3 regions of the Labrys okinawensis genome follow, and region 3 is predicted to be linked to each of the others. Evidence: predicted binding sites of a transcription regulator. Region 3 holds the regulator's gene; each other region holds the start of a gene.
The links. The regulator LexA, encoded in region 3, represses DNA repair genes until DNA is damaged. The targets are predictions, from matches to a motif close to TGTTCNNNNTGTGTTCNG.
Positions count from the first base shown of each region.

Region 1 (4,840 bases), 3.3 Mb from region 3:
GTGGGCAGGATGGTCTGATCGCTAATGGTCGCGGAAACGGAATCCCTCCTCATCAAGCCCATCAGCCGGCGGCAGTTCGAGCTGTACGCCCTGTCACTGGAACGCGGCCCGAACTTCGAACCCGCAACGGTTTTCGCCACCTATCAAGTCGGCCGGGGCGGTGCGTGCGGCGCCATTCTCCTCAACGAAGAGACCGGGCGGTTCAGCATGATTGCCCTGCGGCGGCGCGTCGATCACTGCTGGAACTGCGTCGCGCAGGGCGGTTCATTTCCAACGCCCGAACAGGCCCTTGAAGCGCTTAGCCTCGACATGCGCGGCGGCGACCCGCCCGAGCCGCTTCCGCCAGGCGTTCGCCGCCGGCCGTTATTGGTCGAGGTCGGACCACGGGGAAGCTCTCCCGAGTTCGACCTGCTCGCCACCTCGATCAGCCATCTGCCGGCGCTGATGGCTGTCGGGGAATGCTATCTCGCCCTGCCGCGACCCGATCCGAACTTCGTTCCCGATCTGCAAACCAACAACTTCGCGTCACGACTGTTCGAGCTCTACCTTCTGGCCTGCTTTCGCGAGCAAGGCTTACGGGTGCGCCAGGATCATGTCTCGCCCGACTTCCAGATCGAGAAGGACGGCGCCACGTGCTGGGTAGAAGCGGTCACGGCGAACTCCGAAATGCCGCGAGCCGGCGGCATCGGCGATTGGGTTCACGCGCCGACGGATCGGACCGAACGGCTAACCGGCGCGCCGGCCGAACGCTTTGCGAAGACGCTAAGAGCGAAGCTCCAGCGGGAATATCACGACCTCTCGCACGTAAAGGACCATCCGTTCGCTATCGCAATCGCCGATTTCCACAGCTCTGGCTCAATGGTGTGGAGTCGCGAAGCGCTGCCAACTTACCTTTATGGTGTCCGCGCGGATGTCGAAGGCGAAGGCGCGAAGCGACGCGCGGTCGGGAAGCCGATTTCCAATCTGACCGGCAAGAACGCAATCCCGGCCGGCCTGTTTCGCGACCCAACCTTCGCGCGGTTGTCGGCCGTGATTTTCAGTAATGCAGGCACTTTGGCGAAGTTCAACCGCATGGGATTCCTAGCCGGGTGGCGTCCGCCGGGCCTCAAGATGATTCGGCGCGGAATATTATTCGATAGAACGCCTGGCGCTCTCGAGCCGATCGACTTTGAGCTGGAAGTGGGAAGCTCGGAGTACAACGCACTCTGGCCTTGGGGCGAAGCTTGGTGTCAGGAACTCGAGGTCTACCACAACCCTTTGGCTGCTCATCCGATCCCATTCGACCTGATCCCCGGCGCGACACATTGGTTCGAGCGCGATGGCGACGTCGAATGCAACACGATATGGGCGAACTCGGTCATCTCATCCATCACTCATCTTCAAGCCCCGAAGGGCTACTATCCGGCGCAACGTGAAGACGGCCCTTAGCGGCCTGGGCTCGGCCTATTCAAACAAGCGTCGAATATCGGCCATCGGTCGAAACAGCTTCCTGGGCTGGTCCGGAAACGGCAGAAAGCTTTCCCGCTCGTAGAAGCGGCGGGCATTGTCGTCCTTCGCATCGACGATCACTGCGAACGAGGCGATCTCGCTTTGCGCGGCTCGGTATAGCGCGTCGGCGAGGAGGAAGCGGCCGTAACCCTTTCCCTGGTGTCTCCGATCCACCGCGAGGCGCCCCAAGAGCGTCGCCGGCACCAGCGGATATTTCGGCAGCTTTCGCACCGTTTGCTCCGGCAATTCGCCGAGCTGCACAGACGTCGAGGAGAGCGTGTAGTAGCCGGCGATCGTCCCATTCGGCTGAACCAGGACGAACGGCGCGGCCATATTCTTCCGCGCGTCCTGACTGGCCTGCGATCGAAAATATCGGTCCAGCGGCTCGACGCCGCTCTCAAACCCCGACCGATCATGGTCTGAGCCGAGCGGCTCGACGCGAAGCTTTTCGTCTTCAGCCGCCACGCGTCAAACGCCGGCCTGCTCGCGATAGCGGCGAACCGTGTCGCGGAGACGGTCGTTTACCGGCTGGGGATTTAGCAGCGCATCAACGAAGGCCTCGCTGTCGCGAACCGACAAGGCAAGCTGTTGATGCTCTTCGATTGCACGCCGAGCGGCGTCTTGCACGCTCGTCAGCACAAAATCGGTTAGGCTCCGGCCCTGCAGGGCGGCGGCCCGCTCGATCAAACTCTTCTGCTCCGCGGTGACACGGGCCTCCAAGCGCTCCGCTCGGGTGCGCCCACTGGCCGGTTTCGATGCTGCACTGGGCATGGCTTTTCTCCCCGTCCAATGTACGGCCAATGACCGGCCACTTCAAGGGGCCGGACGTCGGAGTCGGATCATCCTTGACTCTTCGGCCCAACGTGGAGAACAAATAAGGAACATGATCCCTTACCGTGCCCCTGGAGGACACCATACGCTGTGCGGCCCCCGTCCGCCCTTGAGTCTTTGCGCGTCCAGGTTCGGCAAATCGAAGGCCGACACCGGCGCGCCACAACGGTGTTGCCCTTCGGTCTCGCCGCAGTGGACTCACGACTCCCAGGCGGCGGCCTCCCGTGCGGGGCACTGCATGAGGTCGCCGGCGGCGGAAACGGCGCGCTCGACGGAGCCGCCGCCGCGCTCTTCACCGCCGGGATCGCCGCACGCACGCGAGGCAAGGTGCTGTGGTGCGTCACACGCCCGGACCTGTTCGCCCCAGCGCTCTCACAAGCCGGCCTGAAATCCGATCGCGTCATCTATCTCGAGGGCGGCGACGACAAGACCGTCCTTGCCTGCTTTGAAGAGGGGCTTCGGCACGGCGGCCTGGGCGCCGTGGTGGCCGAAGTCGCCCGCCTGCCGATGACCGCTTCGCGGCGGCTTCAGCTCGCTGCCGAAGGATCGGGGACCCTCGGCATCGCGCTCCGGCGCTGGCGGCGGCAAACCGAGGCATCTGATTTCGGGCAGCCGACGGCCGCCACCTCGCGCTGGCGTGTCTCGGCGCTGCCCTCCACACCGCTTCCCGTCCCGGGGGTCGGCCGGCCGCGCTGGCTGATCGAGCTGATCCGTTGCCGCGCCGGCGAGAGCGCCGATTTTGAACTGGAGGCGTGCGATGACACGGGTCATCTCCGTCTTCCTGCCGACCTTGTCTACGGACCGGGTCAGGCGGAAGACGGGCGACGCAGCGCCTCCGCCTGACGCGCCGCTCATTCTGGTGGGCCGGGACGGGAGACGGCGGGTGGTGCTGGCAGCGGACGCCGCCGCCCAGGCCGCTGGCCTGCGCGTCGGCATGCCCGCCACCAAGGCCCAGGCGCTGGTGCAGGGCCTGGTGATTCAGGACGCCGATCCCACTGCCGACGCCGAGGCGCTGGAGCGGCTGGCGCTGTGGATGCTGCAGCGGTTCGCGCCGATTGTTGCCGCCGACCCGCCCGACGGGATCATCATCGACTCCACCGGCGCCGATCATCTGCATGGCGGCGAGGCCGCCATGCTCGCGACCTTGGTCGAGAAGCTCGCCGGCGTCGGCCTTCGCGCCCGCGCCGCCATCGCCGACAGCTGGGGCGCGGCCCACGCCTTGGCGCGGTTCAGTATCCAGCCGGGCTACATTTCCGAGCCGGGGAAGGCCGTGGTCGATGTCAGCCGCTTGCCGATCGTCGCGCTGCGGCTCGCGCCCGATCTGGTCGATGGTCTCCGGGTGCTCGGTTTCGACCGCATCGGCGATCTGTTGGCGCAGCCACGCGCACCGCTGGCGCTGCGCTTCGGTCCCGAGCTGGGTCGCCGCCTCGATCAGGCCACCGGCCGGATTGCCGAGCCGATCGAACCTACCCGCCCCGAAACGCTGATCGAGGTCCGCCGCGCCTTCGCCGAACCGATTGCCGCAGCGGAGACCATCGCGCGCTATATTGGCAAGCTCGCGGCCCAGCTCTGCGACGCCCTGGAGCAGAAGGGCCTCGGCGCGCGGCGGCTCGATCTCATCTGCCATCGCGTCGACAATCGGGCCCAGGCCCTGCGCGTCGGGACCGGCCTGCCGCTGCGCGACGTGAAGCGCATGACGCGGCTCCTCAGCGACAAGATCGAGACTATTGATCCCGGCTTCGGCATCGAGATCATGACTCTCACCGCGACCGTGGCGGAGCCGTTGGCGCCGAAGCAGGCGGTCTCGAGTCTGGTCGAGGAGCCGGAGCCCGACGTCTCCGGCTTGATCGATCTTCTCGCCAACAGGGTCGGCGAGAAGAACCTCTATCGCATGGCGCCGGTGCCGAGCGACGTGCCCGAGCGGTCGGTGCGCCACATCCCGGCGCTGGCGCCGGAGACCGGCGTGGAATGGCCCGGCCATTGGCCGCGGCCATCGCGCCTGTTCGCCCATCCCGAGCCGATCGACACCGTCGCGCTGCTGCCGGATCACCCGCCCGCGTCCTTCACCTGGCGCGGCGTGCGCCGGCGGGTGAAGCGTGCCGATGGGCCCGAGCGTGTCTTCGGCGAATGGTGGAAGCGCGATCCCGAGCTGGATGCCGTGCGCGACTATTTCCGGATCGAGGACGATGCCGGCGAACGCTACTGGGTGTTCCGCGCCGGCGACGGCGAGGACCCGCTGACCGGCTCGCAGCGCTGGTTCTTGCATGGGATCTTCGGATGAGCGGGCCGCGCTACGCCGAACTTCAGGTCACCTCGCACTTCAGCTTCCTGCGAGGCGCGTCCTCCTGCGAGGAGTTGTTCGCCACGGCTGCCGTGATAGGCGTCGACGCGTTGGCCATCGTCGACCGCAATTCGCTGGCCGGCGTCGTGCGCGCCCGTGAGGCTGCCAAGACCACCGGCGTGCGCCTGGTGGTCGGCTGCCGGCTCGATCTCAGCGACGGCATGTCGGTGCTGGTCTATC
Region 1 is NZ_CP178864.1:718,316-723,155, forward strand. Features, by position in the region: gene ACMDCR_RS03465 (hypothetical protein) at 25-1,428, shown strand; gene ACMDCR_RS03470 (GNAT family N-acetyltransferase) at 1,444-1,953, opposite strand; gene ACMDCR_RS03475 (DUF1778 domain-containing protein) at 1,957-2,259, opposite strand; gene ACMDCR_RS03480 (ImuA family protein) at 2,437-3,162, shown strand; gene ACMDCR_RS03485 (Y-family DNA polymerase) at 3,077-4,600, shown strand; gene ACMDCR_RS03490 (error-prone DNA polymerase) at 4,597-4,840, shown strand, end outside.
Region 1: ACMDCR_RS03480 (ImuA family protein) is a predicted target of LexA. The motif match lies at 2,355-2,372, and genes of this name have one in related genera.

Region 2 (4,840 bases), 910 kb from region 3:
GCAGGCTCGGTGGCCCCGTAGTCAAGATCGACCTGAACCAGTCGATGTCGAAGATCCTGGAGACGCTGTCGCAATATCCGGTGAAGACGCGGGTGTCCCTCTCGGGGCCGATCATCGTGGCTCGGGACCTCGCCCATGCCAAGCTGCGCGAGCGCCTGGAAACCGGCGGCGGCCTGCCCGACTACATCAGGAACCACCCCGTCTATTATGCCGGCCCGGCCAAGACGCCGGCCGGCTACGCCTCCGGATCCTTCGGCCCGACCACGGCGGGGCGCATGGACTCCTATGTCGATCAGTTCCAGGCAGCCGGCGGGTCGATGGTGATGCTCGCCAAGGGCAATCGCTCGGCCCAGGTGCGCGAAGCCTGCGCCAAGCATGGCGGCTTCTACCTCGGCTCGATCGGCGGCCCGGCCGCCCGCCTTGCGCAGGACTGCATCAAGAAAGTAGAGGTGCTCGAATATCCCGAACTCGGCATGGAGGCCGTCTGGCGGATCGAGGTTGAGGATTTCCCCGCCTTCATCGTGATCGACGACAAAGGCAACGACTTCTTCAAGGAGCTCAATCTGGGCTGAAAACGCTCATTCGGACGCAAATTCGACCCCTTCCGTGACCCCGGGAGGGGTTTTCTTTTGCCTGCACGCAGTCGTGGCGCAGTGGTGCACATTCGCCACAGTCATGAACAAACGAATTTTGTGTCTAAAACGTGACACACCTTAACATTGTGTAATTTGAGGTAAAGGCGCAGGATTCTTTCGCTGCAATGCAAAAAGCAGCCTTGTTTAAGTGATGCGAGACATACTCTACAACTTAAACGCGAATATCTCAACGAGTAAAGACCTATGTTGAGATGTCAAATAAAATAATTCGGGGTTTATCGATGACCATACGTTCCATTATTCTCGGCGCCTGCGCCGGCTTGCTCACTGTTGGGGCGGCTGCTGCTGCCGACCTTCCGATGACGAAGGGGGAGGCCGTAGAATATGTGAAGGTCTGCTCGGCCTTCGGCCCGGGCTTCTTCTATATTCCGGGAAGCGACACCTGCCTTCAGATCAGCGGCCAGATCCGCGCGGACTATTGGTACCAGTCGAACCCGGATCCTGCTTCCAACAAGCGGAATATCAACCAGACCCAGTTCCGCACGAATGCCCGTATTCGCTTCGATGCGCGTACCCAGACGGACTACGGTCTCCTGCGCTCCTTCTTCGAATTGCAGGCAGAGTCGAACGCTGGCACGGCGCCCCCGTTCGGTACAGGTGTCCATGATACTTTCACCGTCCGCCAGGCCTATCTGCAGTTCGGCGGTTTGACGGCTGGTTTCGCCTGGTCGCCTTACGCATTCTACGATCCAAAATATCAGGCCGAGTTTTTCGCACCCTATTTCGGCGAGCAGGGCCGCCGGAACTTGATCAGCTACACGGCCCAGTTTGATAAGGCGTTCGCCACGCTGTCCATCGAAGACAACCGCGATCACCGCGCCGGCACCACCTTCGGCAACAGCGGTACGTTGAATGGCGTCGCCATCAATACAGAAGGCGGTGCCCAGGTTCCGGATATCGTCGGCGTGATCGGCTATGACGACAACAAGACGGGCTGGGGCCGCGTCCAGGTGATGGGCGCCCTGCATCAGAATCGCTCGGCGCTCGCGGCCTATGGCACCGATTGGGGCTATTCGGTTGGTGCTGCAGGCAACATCAACTTCCCAATCCTCTCTGGTGCCTATATCGCGGCCGAAGGCAGCTATTCGGAAGGTGCCGTCAAGTATCTTGGTGTGGGTGGTTCCCAACCAAGTGGCAGCAGCCTGCTGAGCTTCGGCGGCACGGATGCATATGCTTCCACCGTGGCACCGTTTGATCTTGACCGGGCCAAGGGTTGGGCCATCCAGGCCGAAGCTGGCCTCAAGTTCACCGACCAGCTCCAGGCTGTGCTGTTCGGCGGTTATCTCCGCTACGATGCGCCGAACATTGCTACCAGCGCGACTGCCGATTTCCATTATTATGTCGTCGGTGGCCAGCTGAATTACACCGTGGTGAAGGGCTTCATCGCTGGTGCCGAAGTCTGGTACCAGAACAAGGATCCGAATGGCGGCGGTACGACGGTAACGGCAAATCCACGCGACACGGCTGACAGCGTCGGCGCCGGTGTACGTCTGCGCCGGACCTTCTGACCGTTCCGGCTTTCTCCAAGCGAATCAACGCCGCGTCTTCCGACGCGGCGTTTTCATTTGGAGCCCCTGAAGCGGCGAGGCCTTGTACTGTTCGCCTGCTCCGAGCTTGGCGTGATTGAGGAAGGCTATTTCTTTCCCCTGTCTGGGCCGCGGCCCTGGCAATCTGCCCCATTCATCACCCAACCACCGAACGTGAAGGTTCCAAAAGCGGCAGCCTGAGGCTGCCCCACCTATCCCGCCTCAGCCAACAAGTATGCACGTGTAAACTCAGAATGGCTTTACGCAGGATTCACTTTGCGCGCTGAGAACAAAAATAGAACTTGCGTGAACCGGAACAAAATGCGTACATAACCCCATGGGCACGGAGTCGCCGGCAAGGCAGCGAAGGCCAACGCTTAGGAAACGCATCCATTGGATGACGAATCCATTCATGCTTGATAGGGAACGGGCATATGAGTCAGACACAGCTGCGCTTGGTCGAAGGAACTTCCATGGACAAGACGAAGGCGCTCGACGCCGCCCTATCACAGATCGAACGTTCCTTTGGGAAAGGTTCGATCATGCGCCTCGGCAAGGGCACCAAGTCGATGGAGGTGGAGGCGATCCCCACCGGCTCGCTGGGGCTCGATATTGCGCTCGGCGTCGGCGGCTTGCCCAAAGGTCGTGTCATCGAAATTTACGGGCCTGAATCCTCGGGCAAGACCACTCTGGCGCTGCACAGCGTTGCCGAAGCACAGAAGAAGGGCGGTGTCTGCGCCTTCATCGATGCCGAACATGCGCTCGATCCGATCTATGCCCGCAAGCTCGGCGTCAATCTCGACGATCTCCTGATCTCCCAGCCCGATACGGGCGAACAGGCGCTGGAGATCTGCGACACCCTGGTGCGCTCTGGCGCCATCGACGTCATCGTCATCGATTCCGTCGCCGCCCTGACGCCGAAGGCCGAAATCGAAGGCGAGATGGGCGACGTCCAGCCCGGCCTGCAGGCTCGCCTTATGAGCCAGGCGCTGCGCAAGCTCACCGCTTCGATCGGCCGTTCCAATTCCATGGTGATCTTTATCAACCAGATCCGCATGAAGATCGGCGTGATGTATGGCAGCCCCGAGACGACGACGGGCGGCAACGCCCTGAAGTTCTATGCTTCCGTGCGCCTCGATATCCGCCGCGTCGGCGCCATCAAGGACCGCGAGGAGGTCGTCGGCAACCAGACCCGCGTCAAGGTGGTCAAGAACAAGGTGGCGCCGCCCTTCAAGCAGATCGAATTCGACATCATGTATGGCGAAGGCGTGTCGAAGGTGGGCGAACTGGTCGATCTCGGCGTCAAGGCGGGCGTGGTCGAGAAGTCCGGCGCCTGGTTCAGCTATGAGAGCCAGCGCCTCGGGCAAGGGCGTGAGAACGCCAAGCAGTTCCTCAAGGAAAATACCGATATCGCCAACAAGATCGAGCAGGCGATCCGTCAGAATGCCGGTCTGATTGCCGAGCGCATCCTCGACAATATCGACCCGTCCGAGGCGGAAGACGAGTAGGCCCCTTGACCCTCCATGGCGTAACCCCTGTACTGCGTTGACCCCTGTACTGCGTTGACATGGGCGGGTGCTGAACCCGCCCTTCTTTTTGCATTTTTAGGCGCTCTCACAGCCCGGGCATGAAAAGGTCAGCGCTGTCTTCGGTCAGCTTCCCGATTATAAGGCTGAGCTCTCAGGGCTGGTTGGCCGGCTTGAGGTTCACGCCGTTGAGGTTGCCGATGAAGTCGGTCAGCATCGGAACATAGGAGCGCTCGCCACCGGCCGCCATCGCGACACCGAAGGAGTTCTTCACCGCATTGCCGATCGGATTGATCACGCCGGCGGCATCAGCCATCGATTCCAGGTAGCGCAGATCCTTGAAGGCGTTGGCGATGGTGAATTTGTGGGCGTCGCGGTCGCCTTCCAGCACCCAGCGCGTGAAGGTCTGGTAGAAGCCGCAATCCATTCGCCCGCCCCGGATCACCGCATCGAAGCGCTTGGGCGAAATGCCGACCTTGTCGGCCAGGGCGATGGCCTCGGCATAGAGCGCCGCATAGCCCAGGGAAACGAAATTGTTGAGGAGCTTCATGCGGTGCCCATCGCCGGTGCCGCCCATATGGATGACGCGGCCGGCCCAGGTCGAGAGCACCGGCTTCAGGCGTTCGAACAGGGCATCACCGGCGCCTACCATGGTATCGAGCGTGCCCTCCCAGGCCTCCTTCGGCGTGCGGCCGAGCGGGGCGTCCGCGAATTCGACGCCGGCCTCCGCGAGTTCGGCTGCGATAGCGAGGGAGGAGGTGGGGTCCGAGGTCGAGCAGTCCACCACCACGGAGCCCGGCTTGAGGCCGGCCTTCAGCCCATCTGGCCCGCGCACCAGCGCCTCCACCTCCCTGGAACCCGTGACACATAGGAAGACGATGGTGGAATTGGCGCCGACCTCGCGGGGCGTCGCCACCTCCTTGGCTCCGCGCGCCACCAGATCCTCGATCGGCGCCCGGTTGCGGTGGCCAATGATGGTGAGGGGATAGCCCTTCTCGACGATGTTCTTGGCCATGCCGTGGCCCATGAAGCCAAGCCCGATGAAGCCGACTGTCTCTTTCCCGTCCGTCATGGCAATGATCCCGTTTCCGTCCCTGTGGTCTGTGGTTCTGAAAGGAGCGTAATGGAGGAT
Region 2 is NZ_CP178864.1:3,100,890-3,105,729, forward strand. Features, by position in the region: gene ACMDCR_RS14435 (fumarate hydratase) at 1-572, shown strand, start outside; gene ACMDCR_RS14440 (porin) at 878-2,164, shown strand; gene recA (recombinase RecA) at 2,617-3,690, shown strand; gene ACMDCR_RS14450 (NAD(P)-dependent oxidoreductase) at 3,863-4,780, opposite strand.
Region 2: recA (recombinase RecA) is a predicted target of LexA. The motif match lies at 2,468-2,485, and genes of this name have one in related genera.

Region 3 (4,840 bases):
CGCACGTGAATCCATCGACAAGAGCAAGGCTCTTGCAACCCTCGGCCGCCTGGTCGAGGTTTCCAATATGTGAGCGCCATGGCAACCATCCTGCAAAAGATCGAAGCCTATAAGCGCCGCGAGATCGAGGCGGCGAAGGCCGCCGTCCCACTGCCCGCCTTGATCAGGCACGCCGAACAGGCCGCGCCGGTTCGCGGTTTCAAGCGCGCGCTCGAAGCCAAGCTTGCCGCCGGCGAGACGAGCCTGATCGCCGAGATCAAGAAGGCGAGCCCCTCCAAGGGCCTGATCCGCGCTGATTTCGATCCGCCCGCCCTCGCCCGCGCCTACGAGGCCGGAGGCGCTGCCTGCCTTTCGGTGCTGACGGACGAGCCTTCCTTCCAGGGCAAGCCGGAATTCCTCACCGCGGCGCGCGCTGCCGTTTCGTTGCCGGCGCTACGCAAGGACTTCCTCTACGATCCCTATCAGGTGGTCGAAGCCCGCGCCTGGGGCGCCGACTGCATCCTGGTGATCATGGCGAGCGTCACCGACGAGGAAGCACGCGCCCTCATCGCTGCCGCAAAGGACTGGTCGCTCGATGTGCTCTGCGAGATCCACAATCTCGAAGAACTGGAGCGCGCCCTGCCGCTCGATGTCAGCATGATCGGCATCAACAATCGCGACCTCAACGATTTCGTCACCCGGCTGGAGACGACGGAAACCCTGGCGCCGCTGGTGCCGAGCGACCGCCTGCTGGTGGGCGAGAGCGGCATCTTCACGCCTGATGACGTGGCGCGGCTGCGTGAAGTGGGCGTGAACACCTTCCTCGTCGGCGAGAGCCTGATGCGCCAGGCCGACGTCACCGCCGCCACGCGCGCCTTGCTGGCGCTGGGCGCGGCGGCATGAGCTCAGGCCTCACCCACCTCGATGCGTCGGGCGCGGCCAATATGGTCGACGTCTCACAGAAGGATGTGACGAGCCGGGTCGCCGTCGCCGAGGGCCGGGTCGTGATGCAAGCTTCCACGCTTGGCCTCGTGCTCTCTGGCGATGCCCGGAAGGGGGACGTACTTGCCACCGCCCGCATCGCCGGCATCATGGCGGCAAAGAGGACGCATGAGCTGATCCCCCTTTGCCATCCCCTGCTGCTCAGCAAGATCGCCGTCGAGATCGAGCCCGATGCGAACCTGCCCGGCCTCACGGTGCGGGCCACTGCCAAGGTCTCCGGCCAGACCGGGGTGGAGATGGAGGCGCTCACCGCGGTCTCCGTCGCCTGCCTCACCGTCTACGACATGGTAAAGGCCGTCGACCGCGGCATGCGCATCGAGGCCATTCGCCTGATTGAGAAGTCCGGAGGCAAATCCGGCGATTGGCACGCGGAGGACGCCCGATGAGCCTGCTACCGGTTGCCGACGCCCTGGTCAAGGTCGTCGCCAATGTCAAGACGCTGCCGACCGTTGAAGTACCTATTCAGGTGGCAAGAGGCCGGACCCTCGCCTCGACCATCACAGCGCTGCGTACCCAGCCCGGCTTCCATGCCTCGGCGATGGATGGCTATGCGGTGCGAGCCGAGGACGCCTCCGATGGCGCCACGCTGGACCTGATTGGCGAATCGGCGGCCGGCCACGGCTATGCGGGCCGAGTCGGCGAAAAGCAGGCGGTACGTATCTTCACGGGCGCGCCGGTTCCTGATGGTGCCGACGCAGTGGTAATCCAGGAAAATACCAGGCGGGACGGCAGCCGCGTCATCATCGCGAGCGGCGTCCGGCCGGGCGCCAATATCCGCAGCCGCGGGCTCGACTTCGCCGAGGGCACTGAGGCCCTGACCCCAGGCAGCGTGATCGGCCCGCGCGATATCGCCCTTGCCGCCGCTATGAACCACCCGCGCCTGCCGGTTCGGCGCAAGCCCAAAGTCGCCATCCTCGCCACCGGCGATGAGCTGGTGCTGCCGGGCGAAGCAGTCGGCCAGGACCAGATCGTTGCCTCCAACACCTTCGCCATCGCTGCCCTGGTGGAGGCCGAGGGCGGCGATGTGCTCGACCTCGGCATCGCCAGCGACGACTTTCCGGCCCTGGAAGCGGCGATCAAGCGCGCCCGCAATGAAAAGGCCGACATCCTCGTCACCATCGGTGGCGCTTCCGTAGGTGATCACGACCTCATCCAGACGGCTCTCACCCGCGAAGGCATGACGTTGGGTTTCTGGAAGATCGCCATGCGCCCCGGCAAACCATTGCTGCACGGACGGCTCGGCGGAATGCATATTCTCGGCCTGCCGGGCAATCCGGTCTCCTCGGTGGTGTGCAGCGTGCTCTTCCTGGTGCCCCTCCTGCGCACCCTGCTCGGCCGCGCCGAGACCAATCTTGCCCGCAGGAAAGCCGTGTTCGCCGCCTCTTGGCCGGCCAACGACCTGCGCGAGGATTATATCCGCGCCCGCTTCGTACTTGACGATGCTTCCGGCATCATCAAGGTAGCACCACTGGCGCCACAGGATTCGTCGCTGGTCAGCGTGCTGCAGCATGCGGACTGCCTCGTCATCCGCCCGCCCTTCGCTCCGGAAGCAAAGCCAGGCGATGTGTGCGAGATAATTGACTTGCGCGCTGCCGGTTATTGATCGTGCTTTAACGGGAACTTCATTCTTGCAGAACACAGTGTGAACATGTAGCAATGTTCTTGCTTTGTTTGCCAAATCATCGTGATTCGCAGGCTGCCATAACGGGATCGCCCATGCTGACCAAGAAACAACACGAATTGCTTCGGTTCATTCATGAGCGGTTGAAGGAACAGGGCGTGCCGCCCTCCTTCGACGAGATGAAGGAGGCGCTGGATTTGCGCTCCAAGTCTGGCATTCACCGGCTGATCATGGCGCTGGAAGAGCGCGGCTTCATCCGCCGCCTGCCCAACCGGGCGCGGGCGCTGGAAGTAGTCCGTCTGCCGGAATCGGCTGTGCCGGGCCTCTCGCTCGCGAGCTCGCAGCGCGGCTTCCGACCCAATGTCATCGAGGGCAACCTCGGCAAGGTACGCACCGTCCGCCCGGAGGCGGATGACGATGCCGCCCGCCCGGTCCTCATCCCGGTGATGGGCCGCATCGCGGCGGGTACACCGGTCTCGGCCATCCAGACCAAGAGCCACACCATCAGCGTGACGCCGGAAATGCTGTCCTCGGGCGAACATTTCGCCTTGGAAGTGCGCGGCGACTCGATGATCGAGGCCGGCATCTTCGACAATGACACGGTGCTGATCCGCCGCCAGGACTATGCCGACACCGGCGACATCGTGGTGGCCCTGATCGACGACGAGGAAGCTACGCTCAAACGCCTGCGCAAGCGCGGTGCCTCCATCGCACTGGAGGCCGCCAACCCGGCCTATGAAACCCGCATCTTCGGCCCGGACCGGGTGCGCATTCAGGGCAAGCTGGTCGGCCTGTTCCGCCGCTATTGACGGGAGCACGAACCTCCGGTCCGTTCTCCTGGCAATCAATCCACGGCGATCATCACATCCGAGGCCTTGATCACCGCATAGGCGGCCTGACCGGGCTTAAGCTTAAGGTCGTCGACCGCCTCGTTGGTGATCGAGGCGGTGACGATGGTGCCGTTGACATCGAGCTGGACATGCGAGGTTGTCTGGCCTTTCGTGACGCTCTTGATGATGCCCTTGATCTGGTTGCGCGCGCTGAGCTTCATGAGATGTCCTCCCGATTTGAGTGATGTTCAATCATCCCCATCCGGTGCAGCGGTGTCCACAGCCGAATCAGCATCGGGCGTCTGCGTCGATGCCGCCGGCGCAGGCACGGAGACCTTCGCCGCCCAGGCCGGCATCGGTGCCCAGGGCCGCGAAGACCCCAGATCACGGGCCGTAACCACTCGCCAACGTGTTTCGCCGCCCCTCTCGGTGGGACGGTCAGCGTAGAGTGCGACGGAGCCGGCGGCGAAGATAAGGTCGCGGTTGAGCACGATCCCCCTGCCCGCGCAGCTCGTGCCGAGAGCGACAGGGCCGGCCAGCACGCTGACATGCCCGCAATCTTCCTGCGCCGCGTTGAGAGTGTGGTCGAGCATGAAGATATCGCCACCCTCGATCGGCGCGGAGCAGCCTTCCTTGTCACACAGGCGTTGCTCGGCGAGGCTGGGATCGTCGGGTTTGCGTCGGTCGCCCATCGCCAGCAGCCATTGCTGCACGGCGAAATTGTCTGAGCGGTTGGCGAGCGAGGTGAGGGAATCGCCCTTGCGGACCAGGGCGGCATGGCCGTTGGCGCCGAAGATCGCGACCGGAGTCGGCGTAGTCGCGGCCGCGGCGATGCCGCCGAACAGGGGAACGAGCGTAAAGACCGCAAGCCGGCCGCGCATCAGGGTGAGCAGCACGAGAGTGAGTGAGAACAGGCATAGCGCAACGGACGAGAATTGCGGCAGGACGAGATCCGAGCCCGGCCATGTCGCGACATAGCGGGCCACCTGCATGAACAACCCGACCGACCAGCCCATGAGATGCCAGAAGAACGCCCCGTAGCCGAAAGGCTCGGCCAGCACGGCCAGCAACGCCAGCGGCATCATCAGGAAGGAGACGATCGGCGTGGCAACCAGGTTGGAGGCGAGCGACTGCATGGTCAGGCGGTGAAAGTGATAGGCGGAGAAGGGAGCGGTCGCGAGCGAAGCCACGAGCGTCGTCAGCATCATCGCCAGCAGGATGCCCAAGCCCGAAGCGATGCCGCGTTCCCAGAAGGTCGCGTATTTGGTCCGCTTGCGCTTGCCCCAGGCGTCATGCGCCGCCACCAGCATGGCGACGGCCGCGAAGGACATCTGGAAGCTCGGGCCGAGCAACTGCTCCGGCGTGGTGAGCAGCACGAAGCTGGCGGCGAGGGCCACATTGCGCCGCG
Region 3 is NZ_CP178864.1:4,006,632-4,011,471, forward strand. Features, by position in the region: gene trpD (anthranilate phosphoribosyltransferase) at 1-73, shown strand, start outside; gene trpC (indole-3-glycerol phosphate synthase TrpC) at 79-882, shown strand; gene moaC (cyclic pyranopterin monophosphate synthase MoaC) at 879-1,367, shown strand; gene glp (gephyrin-like molybdotransferase Glp) at 1,364-2,584, shown strand; gene lexA (transcriptional repressor LexA) at 2,698-3,411, shown strand; gene ACMDCR_RS18820 (TOBE domain-containing protein) at 3,447-3,653, opposite strand; gene ACMDCR_RS18825 (ComEC/Rec2 family competence protein) at 3,681-4,840, opposite strand, start outside.